DNA from 4 places in the Promicromonospora sp. NPDC023987 genome. Region 1 is predicted to be linked to each of the others. Evidence: riboswitches for the same ligand, from Rfam matches in the RefSeq annotation. Region 1 holds a riboswitch; each other region holds the start of a gene.
What was found. A riboswitch is a leader RNA that binds a small molecule or an ion and turns the genes downstream of it on or off. The one in region 1 is predicted to bind cyclic di-AMP.
Positions count from the first base shown of each region.

Region 1 (4,034 bases):
CCCCATTGCTCGCACGGGGGCTGGATTACCCCCGAACCGGGCCAAACCTAGGGGTATCGGACAGGCGCAGAACAGGGTAGACGCCGCGTAGCGGGTGAAATTTACACAATCGCAATCAGTAGTGGCGCGGACTGCCAGCTTCAGGCCCAGGCCTCTGAGAGCTCGCCCTCGTCCGAGGCTTCCCTGGAGAGCCGGAGTGCTGCGATCGTCGCTCCGAGCAGGAGGGCGACCACCCAGGCACCGAGCTGGTGCCCGTCGGACACGACGGCCGCCGAGGCGAGCTCGTCCACGACGATGCCGGCCGCGGAGAGCGGGTCCGCTGTGAGCGCTGAGCCGGGCCAGATGTTCTCCTGCACGGCCATGAGGGCCGGACCGGCCGCCTGGAGGACCCAGACGACCCCTGCGGCGGGCAGCCAGCCCAGGAGCTCGATGGGCTTCGTGTCCACGGCGAGACCGAACGCGATGCCGAGCGCCACCGCGAAGATCCACCAGGTGCCGGTGGGGGACACCAGGTTCCCCGGGAGCAGCCCCCAGAGCCAGCCGTCGAGGAGCACCACCGGCAGAGCGAGCGTCAGACCGCGCAGGGCTGCCGGTCCGAGGACCGTCAGGAGGCCGGCCGCGAGCCCGACCGCCCCGGCGACCCCGGTGATGACGACCATCCCGAGCGGCACGGCGTCGCCGGGCACACTCCCCCGCATCGAGAGCCACCAGGAGACTCCGACCGTGGCCGCCATGGCCACGAGGGTGCCTGTGAGCGCAGCGCCGGCCCCCGCTCTCGCCGACGCCGGCAGACCGGCCGCGACCCCGCCGAGGAGACCGCCGAACAGGGCCATGACGGCCAGCCCGACCACCGCGTCGTCGGCGACGAACGGCAGGGGCAGAAAGCCTCCACCGGCCGCTGTCGCAGCCTCCGAAATGCCGGTGACCACGTATAACGCCTGAAGAAGCCAGGGCAAGAAGCCACCGACCCACCATGCGACGGCACTGATGAGAAGCACCCACCAGGGGGAGACGCGGTACGCACTTTCGGACATGCGGCCGAACGGTAGCGGATGTGTGTGATGTCGGTCATAACCGCTGAAGACCGGAACGACGTAAATCTGCGTCTTCGTTGGGTCAGACCGTAATGCGTAACCCGATCGTGACTTTTCCCGTGAACGTGTGTACTTTGACTTCTGCTCCCCCGCAACGGTGGAGCCGTGCGCCGGACGCCGAATCCTGTCACCGGTTCACGACCAGACGTTCGAGACAGGAGCGGGGGACCCACTTCCCGGGCGACAGCGACATCGTCGTCCTCGGGGTGAAGCCGGACGGAACCCCCCAGTAGCCGTGCGGCCGGGTGTGTACTCCTACCCGAACCCGACAGCTGACCTCGCAGGCGGTACAGGAGACATTAGGTGACGAACTCCATTCGCGGCCGGCATCGTGACAGCCGGCCGGCCATGACACCGCTGACCATTCTTGCTCGTACCGCCACGGAGAACGCCGGCACCGTCGCCCGCCGTGGCGCCATCGCCGCAGCTGCAGGTGGCGTTCTGATCTCGACCATCGCGACGACGGCCCACGCGGCCCCGGCGATGGACCTCAAGACCGACGTGAAGACCGCGAAGCTCAACTCGGTCGACCTCAACTCCCTCACCGCGGTCGCCAAGCAGGCCGTCGTGAACGCCCCCACCGTGACCGTCCCGGCCGATGCAAAGATGCCGACCGAGATGGAAGCCCTGGGTACCTCGTCGGACGGTAAGAAGGGCAGCAAGGGGGACGAAGGCCCTGCCGTCGTCTCGGTCGACGCTCCGGACCCGGTCCCGGTCGGCCAGCAGGCCATCAACATCGCCTTCAACTACCTCGGCATCACCTACGTGCTGGGCGGTAACTCGCCGGCCGAGGGCATGGACTGCTCCGGCCTGATCCAGTACGTGTACGCGCAGCTCGGCGTGAACCTGCCGCACTCGTCCGGTGCGATGCTCAGCTCCGGCTACCAGGTGACCTACCCGGAGCCCGGCGACATCGTCTGGACGCCCGGCCACGTGGCCCTCTACGCGGGCGACGGCATGATCATCGAGGCCTGGGCCGCTGGCATGCCGGTGCGCTACACCGAGATGTGGCAGAACAGCCCGACGTTCATCCGCGTCGTCTGAGCCGTAGGTGCAGCGCAGGGTGTGGGCCGAGGTACGAGGCACGCGCCCGGAGCGGAACCGCAGGCTCAGACGATACGAGTAGGGCCTGAGCCGTAGGTGCAGCGCAGGGTGTGGGCCGAGGTACGAGGCACGCGCCCGGAGCGGAACCGCAGGCTCAGACGATACGAGTAGAGCCTGAGCCGTAGGGCCAAGCCGCAGGGCCTGAGCCGTAGGACCAGCAGTTCACCGCGAGGCGCCGCCTCCGCGCCGGGTTTCCGCCCGGCGCCGGAGGCGGCGCCTTCCGCGTTCCCGCGTCGATGACGGGCTAACGTAGCGGCCGGGCGTCAGGCGGCGCCGGTACACGACCGTGACGTACGACGAACGAAAGCCGACGGTAGCCAGATGCGGTTCAGCAGCCCCGCGGGTCGTGAGGGCGGGCGGGGTGCGGCACTGCGGCGTCGGCCCGGCCAGCTCGTGATCGCCGGCTTCGTCGGTGCCATCGCGGTGGGCACGCTGCTCCTGCTGCTCCCGGTCGCGGCGTCCGGTGAGCCGGCCACGTTCATGGAGGCGCTGTTCACGGCGACGTCGGCCGTGTGCGTCACGGGCCTGATCGTCACGGACACACCGGTGTTCTGGTCAGGGTTCGGCGAGGCGGTCATCCTGGTGCTCATCCAGATCGGCGGCCTGGGGGTCATGACCGTCGCCTCGCTGCTCGGCGTCCTGGTCTCGCGGCGCCTGGACCTGAGCTCGCGACTGGTCGCCGCGGCGTCGACCCGGACGGTGAGCCTCGGTGACGTACGCAGGACCCTGGTCCGCGTCGTCATCCTCGCGCTGGTCATCGAGGCCATCGTCGCGATGGTGCTGACGGTGCGCTTCGTCGTCGCCTACGACGAGCCGCTCGGCCGAGCGCTCTGGCACGGCGTGTTCCACGCCGTCTCGGGGTACAACAACGCCGGCTTCGCCCTGTTCTCGCTGTCGCTCATGGACTTCGTGGCCGACCCGTGGATCGTCCTGCCGATCTGCCTCGCCACGATCGTGGGCGGGCTCGGCCTGCCAGTGGTCATCGAGGTCCTGCGCGAGCGCGTGCGCCCGGCACGCTGGAGCGTCCACACCAAGATCACGCTGCTGATGACGGCGCTGCTGCTGGTGGGCGGCGCCCTGTTCTTCCTCGTGGCCGAGTGGGACAACGCGGCCACCATGGGCAGCCTCGACACCGGCGGCCGGGTCCTGGCGTCGTTCACGCAGTCGGTCCAGGCCCGCACCGCCGGGTTCAACTCGGTGAGCACCGGCGACATGCACACGGAGACCTGGCTCGGCACGATCATCCTCATGTTCATCGGCGGCGGCTCCGGAGGAACGGCCGGCGGCATCAAGGTGACGACTTTCGCGGTGCTCGCCGTCGTGATCTGGTCCGAGCTGCGTGGCGACCCGGACGCCACGGTCTTCGACCGCCGCATCTCGCCCGCCACCCAGCGGCAGGCCCTCACCCTGGCCCTGCTCGCGGTCGCGATAGTGGTCCTCCCCACCCTGTGGATGACGGCGCTCTCGCCGTTCACGGTGGACCAGATCCTGTTCGAGGTGACGTCGGCGTTCACCACCACCGGTCTGTCCACGGGGATCACCGCGCAGCTCGCCTGGTACCACCAGGTGGTGCTCGTCGTGCTGATGTTCATCGGTCGGCTCGGGCCGATCACCCTCGGCACCGCGCTCGCCCTGCGTGCCCGTGGCCGCCTGTACCGACTGCCGGAGAGCGCCCCGATCATCGGCTGACGGCTACGGAGCGGACCAGCGTGATCGTGGCCGACGGCGCGGCGTCCGGGACTGGTTCGTCCGGTCCGGCCGGGACGACGGCGGGGAGTGCCGCCTGCCGTACACGCAGCCGCGGCCGCGCCGATCAACGACGTCAGGAGGACGACG
Region 1 covers NZ_JBEZZF010000082.1:16,477-20,510, forward strand. Annotated here, with positions in the region: gene AB0F40_RS24365 (hypothetical protein) at 141-929, opposite strand; cyclic di-AMP (ydaO/yuaA leader) riboswitch at 1,200-1,396, shown strand; gene AB0F40_RS24370 (C40 family peptidase) at 1,398-2,138, shown strand; gene AB0F40_RS24375 (potassium transporter TrkG) at 2,520-3,887, shown strand.

Region 2 (4,034 bases), on a different contig from region 1:
CAGCACCACGGGGGCAAGGGACGCGCCGAGGGTGGTCCACCCGACGATCCGGGGGCCGGAGGCGGAGCGGGGCAGGTAGCGCGAGTAGTCGGCGGCCATGTTGACCCAGCCCAGGCCGAACCCGGTCATCATGAACACGAGCCCGCCGATCACCTGCGGGGCGCCGCCCGCGGGGATCGCGGCGACCGTCGCCCAGTCGACGTGGTCGGCCACGAGGACGATGTAGACGACGGTGAGCACTGCCGTGAGCACCGTGATGATCACCTGCAGCCGCATCACGAGGTCGAACCCGAAGACGCCGGCGGCCACCACGATGCTCGCCACGACCACGAGGGCCACGACCTTCGTGACGGTGCCACCGCCCCAGCCGAGGGCCCCGAGGACCGTCGAGGTGGCGAGCGTGGCCAGCGCCACCAGCACGGTCTCCCAGCCCACGGTGAGGATCCAGGACAGCAGGGAGGGCAGCTTGTTGCCGCGCACGCCGAACGCGGCACGGGACAGCACCATGGTGGGTGCCGATCCGCGCTTGCCGGCCAGCGAGATGAACCCGCAGAACAGGAACGACACCACGATGCCGACGGCACCGATCACCGTCGCCTGCCAGAACGAGACGCCGAACCCGAGCAGGTAGGAGCCGTAGCCGAGGCCCAGCACCGACACGTTGGCCCCGAACCACGGCCAGAAGAGGTCGCGTGGCGAGCCGCGTCGCTCGGACTCGTCGATGGTGTTCAGGGCGTTGGTCTCGACGCTACCGGGGGCGCTCATGATGGCGATCCTGCCACTGGCGTGGGCCCGGCGGCGAGAGTGTGGGACAAAGCACGAAGGACCCGCACCGTGTCGGTGCGGGCCCTTCGTGGTGGAGCTGACGGCGGAGCCTCCGGCTCAGCCGCTGTCCGGGTCGGTTCAGCCGACGCGGATGAAGACCGGGTTGTCCTGCCAGATCTGCGACTCGTGGACCGTCTGGCCGGGAACCGGCGCCTCGATCTGCTTGTCGCCACCCGCGTAGATGGAGATGTGGCCGGGGCTCCAGATGAGGTCGCCCGGCTGCGCCTCGGCAGCCGAGACCTCGGTGCCCGCGTAGCGCTGCTCAGTGGAGGAGTGCGGCAGCGTGACGCCGATCTGGGCGTAGACGTACGCCGTGAACCCGGAGCAGTCGAAGCCTGCGGGCGTCGAACCCGCCCAGACGTACGGCACGCCGATGTACTGCCGGGCGATGGAGACGATGTCGTTGGCGGCGGCCGGGGCGGCCTTCTCGACGACGTCCTTCACGGGCTCGGCGGCCTTCTCGACGACCGGCTCGGGCTCAGGCTCAGGCTCGGGCACGGGCTCCGGCTCGGGGGCCGGCGTCACCTTGATGGTGCCGGTCTCGAGCGTGAACTCGCTGTCGGCGGCGACCCGCACGGCGGGGGCGGTGTCCACCGACGCCGTGGTCAGCGCGGCGGTGGTGACCTCTGCGCCGGTCGACTTCTGCGCGGCGTCCTGCACCGCGTCCCGGACGGTCTCGAGCTCTGCCGTGGTCGTGCCGGGTTCCTTCATCGGGGCGGCGTTCGCCGGGACCCCGAGCAGCGAGACGACGAGGCCTGATCCGGCGGCGACGACCGCGCCACGTCGGGCGGTCGCGGAGATGCCGCGTGCGGCGGCGCGCGAGATCGGCGTCAGCGGGGTGATGGGCGGGTGGGCAGCACGATGGCGCCCGGGCGTGCGTGTAGTCACAGCGGTTCTCCCTGCGCCTACGAGGTGAGCTGTCGGATTCGGATCGGAGAATGACCCGGCCGCGTCGTGCTGTGCGGCTTCACCCCAAGGGCACCGATGGTGCCCGCATTCGTGGTTCCCCCGTCCCTGTCATCTGTTTCGGAGCAGATCTCGCGGCGGTGACAGGGCTCGGCGTCCACCTCGAGTGGTCGCGGCTTTCCCGCGAACCGGGAGCGACCGTAACCCTGATCGCCACCGAAGTCACAATCGCATCACGGCTTCCTGGGCTGCACCGGTTCCACTTGACCGGATTGTCCGCATGAGATACGTCACTCGTCTATCCCGTTTTCGGCGGCCAACCGCGGTTCGTCGGCCCGCACAACTGGCCCCTCGCCTCCTTGTCCGGCAGGACGAACACCACGTGCGGGGCTTTCCATAGCCTGACGGCATGACATCTCTCGACTCGGTCTCGACCTGGCTTGACGATCACTTTGCCGACTTGGTCGCCCGCCATCAGGTCCCGGGCGCGGGTGTCGCGGTGCTGGTCGACGGCGAGGTCGTCGATGCGGCGGCGGGCGTGCTCAGCACGACGACCGGGGTCGGGGCGACCACGGACTCCGTGTTCCAGATCGGGTCCGTCACCAAGCTGTGGACCACGTCCCTGCTGATGCGGGCGGTGGACGACGGCACGCTCGACCTCGACCTCCCGCTGCGCACGTACCTCCCGGAGTTCCGGGTGGCGGACGACGCCGCGAGCGCCGCCATCACCACCCGCCAGCTGCTGTGCCACACGGCCGGGTTCGAGGGCGACGTGTTCACGGACACGGGCCGCGGCGACGACGCGATCGGCAAGTACTTGGCGGAGCTGCACGGCCTGCCGCAGCTCTTCGCGCCGGGCGCGATGTTCTCCTACAACAACGCGGGCTTCGCGTTGCTGGGGCGCCTGGTCGAGGTGGTGCACAAGGTGCCGTACGACCGGGCGCTGACCGAGCTCCTGGCCGAGCCGCTGGGCCTGACGCACGTGGCGCCCAGCCCGTACGAGGCGATCCTGCACCGGGCGGCGGTGGGTCACGTCCAGGGCCCGGACGGCAACTGGACGGCGGCGCCCGTCTGGGCGCTGGCACGGTCCAACGCGGCGGCGGGGTCGATGCTCGCCATGCGCCCGCGTGACCTGGTCACCTTCGCGGGGATGCACCTGGCCGGGGGACTTGCGCCGGGCGGCACGCGGGTGCTGAGCGAGCAGAGCGTGGCCGCCATGCAGGCGGAGCAGGTGACGGTGCCGGACATCGGTTCGATGGGCGATGCGTGGGGCCTGGGCTGGACCATCTCCCGGGCCGCGGGCGGCACCGTCGTCTCGCACGACGGCGGGACGATCGGGCAGGCGGCGTTCCTGCGGGTGGTGCCCGGCGCGAACGTCGCGGTGGCCCTGCTGACCAACGGCGGAGACGTCTTCGGGCTCTACCGGGACGTGGTGCAGCACCTCACGAGCGAGCTCGCCGGCGTCACCCTCGCGGACCGGCCGGTCCCGCCCGCCGAGCCCGGCGCGGTCGACCACGCCCGCTGCGCCGGCACGTACTCCGACACCATCTATGACCTGGTGATCAGCCAGGACGACGCCGGTCGGGCGTGGCTGGACCGCACCCCGAAGGACGTGCTCGCCGAGATCGGCGAGCAGCCGTTCCGCACGGAGCTGGTGCGGTACGCGGACGACGCCCTGATCGCCGTCGACGCGCCGAACGGCGTGCACACCGTCTACGCCTTCCTGGGCGACGACGGCACCGGCAGGGCCGCGTTCATCCACTACGGCCGCGCGGTCGCGCGGGCGGTGGGCTGATCCGGCACCGAGTGACCTGGCACCGAGCTGACCTGGCACCGAGCTGATCCGGCACCGACGGCACCGACGGCACCGACGCCGCAGAGCCGACCCGACGAGAGGGACCCCGTGAACCGTCTGACCGCCCCGCCCGGACGGGCCGTGCGCCCCGTGGCGCTGCTGCTCGCGCTCACCCTGACCTCGACCGCCCTCGCCGCCTGCTCCGGAGGCGGCGACGACGCCGCGTCCGACGGCGGGTACGCCTCCGCCGGGACGTTCACGCTCGCCCTGGCGACCGACCCGGGCAACCTCGACCCGCACGCGTCCGCCGTGAGCTCGGTGATCGGCATGAGCCGGCTCGCGTACGACACGATCGTCGCCGTGGACCCTGAGTCCACCGAGGTGGTCCCGTCGCTGGCCACCGAGTGGACGGTGGACGGCACGACCGCGACGTTCACCCTGCGCGACGACGTCACCTGCGCCGACGGTTCCGAGTTCACGGCAGGGACCGCGGCGGCGAACATCGAGT
Region 2 covers NZ_JBEZZF010000042.1:33,331-37,364, reverse strand. Annotated here, with positions in the region: gene AB0F40_RS18105 (cytosine permease) at 1-765, opposite strand, end outside; gene AB0F40_RS18100 (NlpC/P60 family protein) at 904-1,713, opposite strand; cyclic di-AMP (ydaO/yuaA leader) riboswitch at 1,716-1,867, opposite strand; gene AB0F40_RS18095 (serine hydrolase domain-containing protein) at 2,141-3,526, shown strand; gene AB0F40_RS18090 (ABC transporter substrate-binding protein) at 3,635-4,034, shown strand, end outside.
Region 2: linked by a shared signal. The riboswitch ahead of AB0F40_RS18100 (NlpC/P60 family protein) and the one ahead of AB0F40_RS24370 (C40 family peptidase) in region 1 are both predicted to bind cyclic di-AMP.

Region 3 (4,034 bases), on a different contig from region 1:
TCACCGGCGCCCGCCGGTGTGACGTACCGAGCACGTGCGCGTTCGCCACGAGATGATCGACCTGGCCCGGGCGCACCTTGGAAGGGCCGGAGCCGAAACGGCCGTCGGTGGGCAGCAGCTGTGTCGGGATAGTCAGTGGCACAGAACTAGACTAGAACCTGGGCCGACGCCCGGGCCGCACGTGTCCAGGGCGACTGGGCGGCTGTGCGCATGACGGGAGCTGACGTGACGGATCTGATCGACACCACCGAGATGTACCTCAAGACGATCTACGAGCTCGACGAGGAGGGCATCACGCCCCTGCGCGCGCGCATCGCGGAACGCCTGGGGCATTCCGGCCCGACGGTGTCCCAGACCGTCGCGCGCATGGAGCGCGACGGTCTGGTGATCGTGACGGGCGACCGGCACCTCGAGCTCACCGAGCTGGGTCAGGACAAGGCGATGCGCGTGATGCGCAAGCACCGGCTCGCCGAGCGTCTGCTGACCGACGTCATCAAGCTCGACTGGGAGCACGTGCACGTCGAGGCCTGCCGCTGGGAGCACGTCATGAGCGACCTCGTGGAGAAGCGCCTCGTCGGCCTGCTCGACCACCCGCACCACGACCCGTACGGCAACCCGATCCCCGGCCTCTCGGAGCTGGGCGAGGAGTACACCGACGTGCCGTTCCTGACCGGCGTGATCTCGCTGCCCGCCGCGTTCGAGGCTGCGGCGAAGAAGGGCATCAAGGGCGAGCCGCTCGCGGCGTCCCTCACCCGCATCGCGGAGCCACTGCAGACGGACGTCGAGCTGCTCGCGCGCCTGTCGGACGCCGGCCTGGTGCCCGGCTCCCGCGTCACCGCCGAGCACAACGACGGGACCTACACGGTGACGGTCGACGGCGCGGGAACTGCGCTCGAGCTCGGGGAAGACCTGGCCCGCCACCTCTTCGTGGCGACCGCTTAAAGCGTCCGATTTGCCGGAAACGTGAAGCCGCAGGTCCGACACGTCATGGCATTCGTTGCCGGAACGTGACATCGGCGGAGAGGTCCGGTACGTTCGGACCGCTCCCACGGAGTTATTCGTGGGAGTCCTCGGACGGACGCCGAACTCTGTCACCGGCCGGGGTCCAAAACGACCGCATGACAGAGGCGGGGGACCCACCAACGGGCGCCAGGGTGCGTCCTCGGGGTGAAGCCGGGTATTCCTTCGGGATGCACGGCCGGGTGATTTCTCCCACCCGAACCCGACAGCTGACCTCGAAGGCGTACAAGGAGAGGTAATACGTGACTGCACGTACGACTCGCGCCCGTCATCGGGCTGCGCGACGACCAGTAACTCCCCTCAGCGAACTCGCGCAGAACGCCGCCGTCGGCCGCCGTACCGCGGTCGCCGCTGCCGGTGGCGCACTTCTCGTCTCGACCTTCGGTGGAGCGATGGCCGCACAGGCCGCGCCCGTCGAGTCCGGCCACGCGAAGATGAACTCGGTCGACCTCAACGCTCTGACGTCGCAGGCTCGCGAGGCGCTGGCCAACGCCCCCGTCGTGACCGTCGCGCCCGACGCTGAGCTCACCGTCGAGAAGGCCGCGGTCTCCGTGGTCTCCGCCGCCGAGAACGAGGACTACCAGGCAGAGCTCGCCGCCGCAGAGGCCGAGAAGGCCGCAGAGGAGGCCGCCGCAGAGGCTGCGGAAGCCGCAGAGGCCGCCGCCGCCACCGCCACCTCGGTGGACGTTCCCGCGTCGGCGATCGGCAACTCCGTGATCTCCATCGCGAGCCGCTACGTCGGCGTGCCGTACGTCTCCGGTGGTGGATCGCCGAGCGGCTTCGACTGCTCCGGCTTCACCTCGTACGTCTACGGCCAGCTCGGTATCAACCTGCCGCACTCGTCGGGCGCGCAGCCGGGCTACGGCACGCAGGTGCCGGCGTCCGAGGCGCAGCCGGGCGACCTGATGTGGACCCCCGGCCATGTCTCGATCTACGCCGGTGGCAACACCATGATCGACGCGTCCAAGCCGGGCACCGTGGTCGACTTCCGCACCATCTGGCAGTCGAACCCCACGTTCATCCGCATGGGCTGAGCCGCAGGCTCGTACGCATAGGGTCTGAGCCCAGCCACGTAGCACCACTGAGCAGAGCGCCTGTCCGGACACCGGGCAGGCGCTCTGCTTTGCCTTCTTCCTGCAGACTTTTTGCCACCGGTTACCCACAACGCGCGCGCCGCCGGTAGGTTTGGAGTGCAATGGTGCACTGCCGAAGAAAGGGCTGGCGATGACGCGATCCGAGGTCGTACTGGTCGGTGTGGACGGATCGGCCGCTAGTCTGCACGCGCTGGACTGGGCGACCGCCTACGCGCACCGTGTGGGCTGGTCGCTGCACATCGTGTGCAGCTATTCCCTGCCGTCGTTCACGGCTGCGTCGCTCGACGGCGGCTACGCCGCTCTCGACGACACGACCATCCAGGAGGGCGCCAAATCGGTCCTCGCCGAGGCGGAGGCCCGCGTGGCCGACGCCGGCGTGCGTGCTACCACCGAGGTCGCCACCGGGGACGCGGCGGGCGTGCTCGTGGAGCTGTCCGGCGACTACGGCCTCGCCGTCGTCGGGACGCGCGGCCGGGGCGGGTTCACGGAGCGGCTGCTGGGCACCGTGTCGTCCGCGCTCCCCGCGCACGCGCAGTGCCCCGTCGTGGTGGTTCCGCTGCGTGCCGAGGCCAACCGCGGCGTCTCCTGGAGCGTGCCGGGCGCCGCGTCCGGTGGCGCGGCCGGTTCCGAGACCGCGCCCGCCGCGGTCGCACCGGGCGCGGCCGAGATCCGGGAGGTGCGCCGCATCGTCGTCGGTGTGGACGGGTCCCCGCAGGCCGAGCGGGCGCTGCAGCACGCGATCACTCAGGCCAACGCGTGGGGCGCGGAGCTGACCGCCGTCACCGGCGTACCCGTGGGGAACACCGGCATGCTGGCGTGGCTGCCGTCGACCATCGACCGCGAGCAGGTGCTGGCCGACATCGCGGTCGGCATGGACGTCCTGGTCGACCGGTACGAGGCGGAGAATCCGGGCCTGCGGATCCGGCGGATCGTGCTGGACGGTACGGGCGCGGAGCTGCTGACGGAGTTCTCCACGGCGTCGGACCTGGTGGTGGTGGGCTCACGGGGCCGCGGAGGGTTCCGCGGGCTGCTGCTGGGCTCCACGAGCCAGGCCGTGCTGCACCACTCGGCGTGCCCGGTGCTCGTGGTCAACAAGCACTGCACGGACTGACGCCCCTGCTGCTGGTTGAGCCTCCGCTGGTTGAGCTTGTCGAAACCGGGTCTCGACAAGCTCGACCAGCGGACGACCGACCAGTGGAGGCTCGACCAACGGGAGCGGGTCTACTTTGCGGCGGCCTCGGCGGCCGCGAGCAGCACGCAGGTCGCCACGCCGTCCATCGCCGTGCGGACCTCGTCCAGCGGGGGCATCGACGGTGCGAGGCGGACGTTCTTGTTCTCCGGGTCCTTGCCGTACGGGTACGTGGCACCCGCCGGCGTGAGGGCGATCCCCGCCTCCTTGGCGAGCTGCACCACACGCGATGCCGTACCCGGTGCCACGTCGAGCGACACGAAGTAGCCGCCCTTGGGGTCGGTCCACGACGCGACGCCGTACCCGCCGAGGCGTTCGGTCAGGATCTCCACCACGGCCTCGAACTTCGGCGCCAGGATCGAGCGGTGCTTGCGCATGTGCTCGCGCACGCCGTCGGCCGAGCCGAAGAACATCGCGTGGCGCAGGTGGTTGAGCTTGTCCGGGCCGATGGAGGCCGCCGACAGGTGCTTCTTGTACCAGGCGATGTTGGCGGGTGAGCTGCCGAGGAACGCGACGCCGGAGCCCGCGAACGTGATCTTGGACGTGGAGGCGAACAGGACCACGCGGTCCGGGTGGCCGGCCTCCGCAGCCAGCGCGATGGCGTTCGGGCTGGTCACCTCGTCGCCGGTCAGGTGGTGCACGGCGTACGCGTTGTCCCACAGGATGCGGAAGTCCGGCGCCGCGGTCGGCATCGAGACCAGCGCCCGGGCGACGTCGTCGGCGATGACCGC
Region 3 covers NZ_JBEZZF010000023.1:41,267-45,300, reverse strand. Annotated here, with positions in the region: gene serC (phosphoserine transaminase) at 1-142, opposite strand, end outside; gene AB0F40_RS12760 (iron dependent repressor, metal binding and dimerization domain protein) at 226-942, shown strand; cyclic di-AMP (ydaO/yuaA leader) riboswitch at 1,070-1,260, shown strand; gene AB0F40_RS12755 (NlpC/P60 family protein) at 1,413-2,054, shown strand; gene AB0F40_RS12750 (universal stress protein) at 2,245-3,225, shown strand; gene AB0F40_RS12745 (aminotransferase class I/II-fold pyridoxal phosphate-dependent enzyme) at 3,336-4,034, opposite strand, start outside.
Region 3: linked by a shared signal. The riboswitch ahead of AB0F40_RS12755 (NlpC/P60 family protein) and the one ahead of AB0F40_RS24370 (C40 family peptidase) in region 1 are both predicted to bind cyclic di-AMP.

Region 4 (4,034 bases), on a different contig from region 1:
GTGCGCCGTGTGCTCGACTCGGCGGCCGAGGTCATGCGTGAGGCGCTGGCCCAGGGCGGCACCAGCTTCGACGAGCTGTACGTCAACGTGAACGGGGAGTCGGGGTACTTCGACCGCTCGCTCGCGGTCTACGGGCAGGAGAACGAGGAATGCCGCCGCTGCGGTGCGCTCGTGCGCCGCGACGCGTTCATGAACCGCTCATCATTCAGCTGCCCGGTCTGCCAGCCGGCCCCCCGTAACCTCCGTTGAGTGCTGGCTATTTGTTGTCGTGAGGCGCGAAAGCCCGCAAATAGCCAGCACTCAACGAGGGGTCAGCGGGGGGTTACGTTTCGGACGGGGGTGCCTCTTCGCCAGGCCGTGAGCTGCTCGGCGAGGAACCGGGCCGCACCGCGCGGACGCCCGCCCGCCACGTGCGGCGTCAGGATCAGGTTGGGGACGTCCCACAGCGGGGAGTCCTCCGGCAGCGGCTCGGTCTCCATGACGTCGAGCGCCGCGCCCGAGAGCCGCCCGGACCGCAGCGCGTCCGCGAGAGCCACCTCGTCCACGGTCGCTCCGCGACCGACGTTGACGAACCGCGCGGTCGGCGGCAGCAGGCCGAGCAGGCGTTCGCCAAGGATGTGGTGGGTGGCGGGGCCGGCCGGCAGCAGCGAGATGAGCAGGTCGGTCTCGGCCAGCAGCGCGTCCAGACCGTCGGGCCCCACCACCGGATACCCGGCGCGCTCGCCGGCGCGCGAGGCGACCCCAGTGACCTGCGCACCGAGTGCGGTCAGTAGCGGAGCCAGCCGCAGAGCGATCGACCCGAAGCCCCAGATCGTCACGCGTGCGCCGTCGAGCGTGTACTCCCGGCCGGTGACCGGGTCGGCCTGGGCGAACGCGATCTCCTTTGCCCAGTGGTGATCGCGCTGCGCGGCCAGCGACGCGTCGATGCGGCGGACCGACGCGAGGATCAGCGCGAGGGTGTGCTCGGCGACTGTGTCGTCGTGCAGGGACTGGCCGGACGAGATGACGACGTCGGCGCCGAACCCGGAACGCAGCGCGACGTCGGGGCCGGCCGAGAGGGTCTGCACCCAGCGCAGGCCGGTCAGGCGGCGGGCGGCGTCCGCGAGCACCTTGGGCGGGTTGGACCACGTGATCAGCACCTCGGCGTCCGTGTGCTCCTCGGGGATCGGGTCGTTCATCACGTACGTCGCGACGACGTCGGTGCCGCCGGGCGCGAAGGAGGCTCCGGCGTCGGGCAGGAGGGACGGGAAGTCGAGGTCGAAGGGCACGTCCGGTGCGAGGATCTTCACGCCCGGGACGTTACCTGACCGGTCCACGGGACGAGTACGGGGTGTGCCGCGCCGGAAGTCCGGCGGGACACACCCCGTACCCGATCTGGAGGGTGACGCGAGAAGAGGTCAGCCCGTCACCCGGATGAACACCGGGTTGTTCTGCCACATCTCGCCGTACTGCACGGGAGTGCCCTGCTGCTGGGCCTCCACGACCGTGCCGTTGCCCGCGTAGAGGGCGACGTGACCCGGCGTCCACACGATGTCGCCCGGCTGGGCCTCCGCGGCGGAGACCTGGTACCCGACGGTCGACATCGCGCTCGAGCTGTGCGGGAGGCTCACCCCGAGCTTGCCGTAGACGTACTGGATGAGCCCGGAGCAGTCGAAGCCGCTGGGGGAGGCTCCGCCCCACACGTAGGGCACGCCCACGTACTCGAGGGCCAGGTTGACGGCCTGCTGGCCGAGGCCGGAGGCGTCGGCGGCGGCTGCGGCCTCTGCCTCCGCGGCGGCCTCGGCTGCGGCGGCTGCCTCGGCCTCTGCCTTGGCCTTCGCCTCTGCTTCGGCCTTGGCGCGCGCCTCGGCCTCCGCCTTCGCCTTGGCCTCGGCGATGCCGGCCTCGGTCTCGGCGTAGGGCGTCACCGACACCCGTCCGCGCTCGGCCCAGAAGTCGGCGTCCTGCGTGACCTTGACCTTGGTGACCAGGTTCTCGGCGAAGCCGGACCGGGTCGTGGAGTCGACGGTGTTGCTGACCGGCGTCGCACCCGCGAGCGTGGTCTGCGTGTGCGTCTCGGCGGGAGCGGTGTGGGCGGTCTGGGTGAAGACCGACGCCAGCATGCCGGACGTGACGACCGCGATGGCGCCGGTGCGGGCGGCATTCTCGGCGGCGGTCTGGGTCAGTGCGGTGAAGGGGGTGAGCGCGGGGCCGTCGGCGCGGTGCCTGCCTCGGCTGCTGGAACGGTTTGCCTGGTCGTCCGCCCAGTCATGGGTACGGTCGGTGAGTACGGTCACCAGTGATCTCCTCGGACGCCTACGAAGTGAGCTGTCGGGTTCGGATGGGGAGAGCGATCACCCGGCCTCGCAAGGAGGCTTCACCCCAAGGACACTCACGTGCCCGGCCTACTTGGTTCCCCCGCCCCTGTCACGTCGTAGCTGCTCAGATCCGGTGACAGGGCTCGGCGTCCGGACCAGGACCCCACCGTTACTGGCGAGGTGTCATGACCGTACCCGCCCGTCGCGCAAATGTCACGATTAGGTCACATACCAACTTGTGATGGAACCTCCCTGGTAATCAGTGCCCCATGGGACTATGACGTGCATGCCTGATTCCCCGCGTTCCCGGTACGACGTCGTCGTCATCGGCGGAGGTCACAACGGCCTCACCGCCGCGGCCTACGCGGCCCGTGGCGGCCGCTCCGTCCTGGTGCTCGAACGAGCCGACCACGTGGGCGGCGCGGCCGTCTCGGCCCGCCCGTTCGCCGGCGTGGACGCGCGGCTGTCGCGCTACTCCTACCTCGTCTCGCTCCTGCCGCGCCAGGTGATCGAGGAGCTCGGGCTCCCCATCACCCTCAAGCGCCGGCGCTGGTCCTCCTACACACCGGTGGCCGACGGCGGCCTGCTCGTCGACAGCCAGGACGACGCCGCCACGCGCGCCTCGTTCCGTCACCTCACCGGGTCGGACGCCGACTTCGAGGCGTGGGGACGCTTCTACGCCATGACCGCCGAGGTGGCCCGCCGGCTCGCGCCGACGCTCACCGAGCCGCTGCTCCCGCGCTCGGTGGTCCGCGACCGGGTGGTCGACGGCGTGGGGGAGGCGGCCTGGCGCGCCCTCTTCGAGGAGCCCCTCGGCGACGTGCTGCGGCGCACCTTCGCCGACGACGTCGTGCGCGGCGTCGCGGCCACCGACGGCCTGATCGGCACCTTCGCCGACGTCGACGAGCCGTCCCTGCGGCAGAACCGCTGCCTTCTCTACCACGTCATCGGTAACGGGACCGGCGACTGGGACGTGCCGGTGGGTGGCATGGGCGCCGTCTCGGGCGCACTGCACGACGCCGCCGTGGCCGCCGGCGCGACGATCGTCACCTCGGCGACCGTCACCGCCGTCGACCCGGGTTCCTCGGGCGCGGAGGTCGCGTGGACCGACGCCGACGGGCGGGTCCGTGGCGCGACCGCCGGGCACGTCCTCGCCGGGTGCGCTCCTGCCGAGCTGGAGCGCCTGCTGGGCGGCGAGGCGCCGGAGCCCGGCCCCGAGGGCGCACAGCTCAAGGTCAACATGCTGCTCACGCGCCTGCCCCGGCTGCGCGACGACGTCGACCCCGTCGCCGCGTTCAGCGGCACCCTGCACGTCAACGAGTCCCTGACCCAGCTCCAGGCCGCGCACGCGCAGGCCGCCGCCGGACACATCCCTGAGCTGCCGCCGAGCGAGATCTACTGCCACACCCTGACGGACCGGACGATCCTCGGCCCGGCGCTCGCCGGGACCGACGCGCAGACCATCACGCTGTTCGGGCTGCACATGCCGGCGCGGCTCTTCCGCGCCGATCCCGGCGGCGCTCGCGACCAGGCGCTCCGGGCCACGCTCGCCTCCCTGAACAGCGTGCTGGCCGAGCCCGTCGAGGACGTCCTCGCGCTCGACGCCGACGGCGCCCCCTGCCTCGAGGTGCGCTCCCCGGTCGACCTGGAGGGCGACGTCGGGCTGCCGGGCGGACACATCTTTCACCGGGACCTGAGCTGGCCCTTCGCCGAGGACGGTGCCGACGCCGGACGCTG
Region 4 covers NZ_JBEZZF010000001.1:182,173-186,206, reverse strand. Annotated here, with positions in the region: gene mutM (bifunctional DNA-formamidopyrimidine glycosylase/DNA-(apurinic or apyrimidinic site) lyase) at 1-249, shown strand, start outside; gene AB0F40_RS00855 (NAD(P)-dependent oxidoreductase) at 312-1,289, opposite strand; gene AB0F40_RS00850 (C40 family peptidase) at 1,398-2,276, opposite strand; cyclic di-AMP (ydaO/yuaA leader) riboswitch at 2,277-2,456, opposite strand; gene AB0F40_RS00845 (NAD(P)/FAD-dependent oxidoreductase) at 2,584-4,034, shown strand, end outside.
Region 4: linked by a shared signal. The riboswitch ahead of AB0F40_RS00850 (C40 family peptidase) and the one ahead of AB0F40_RS24370 (C40 family peptidase) in region 1 are both predicted to bind cyclic di-AMP.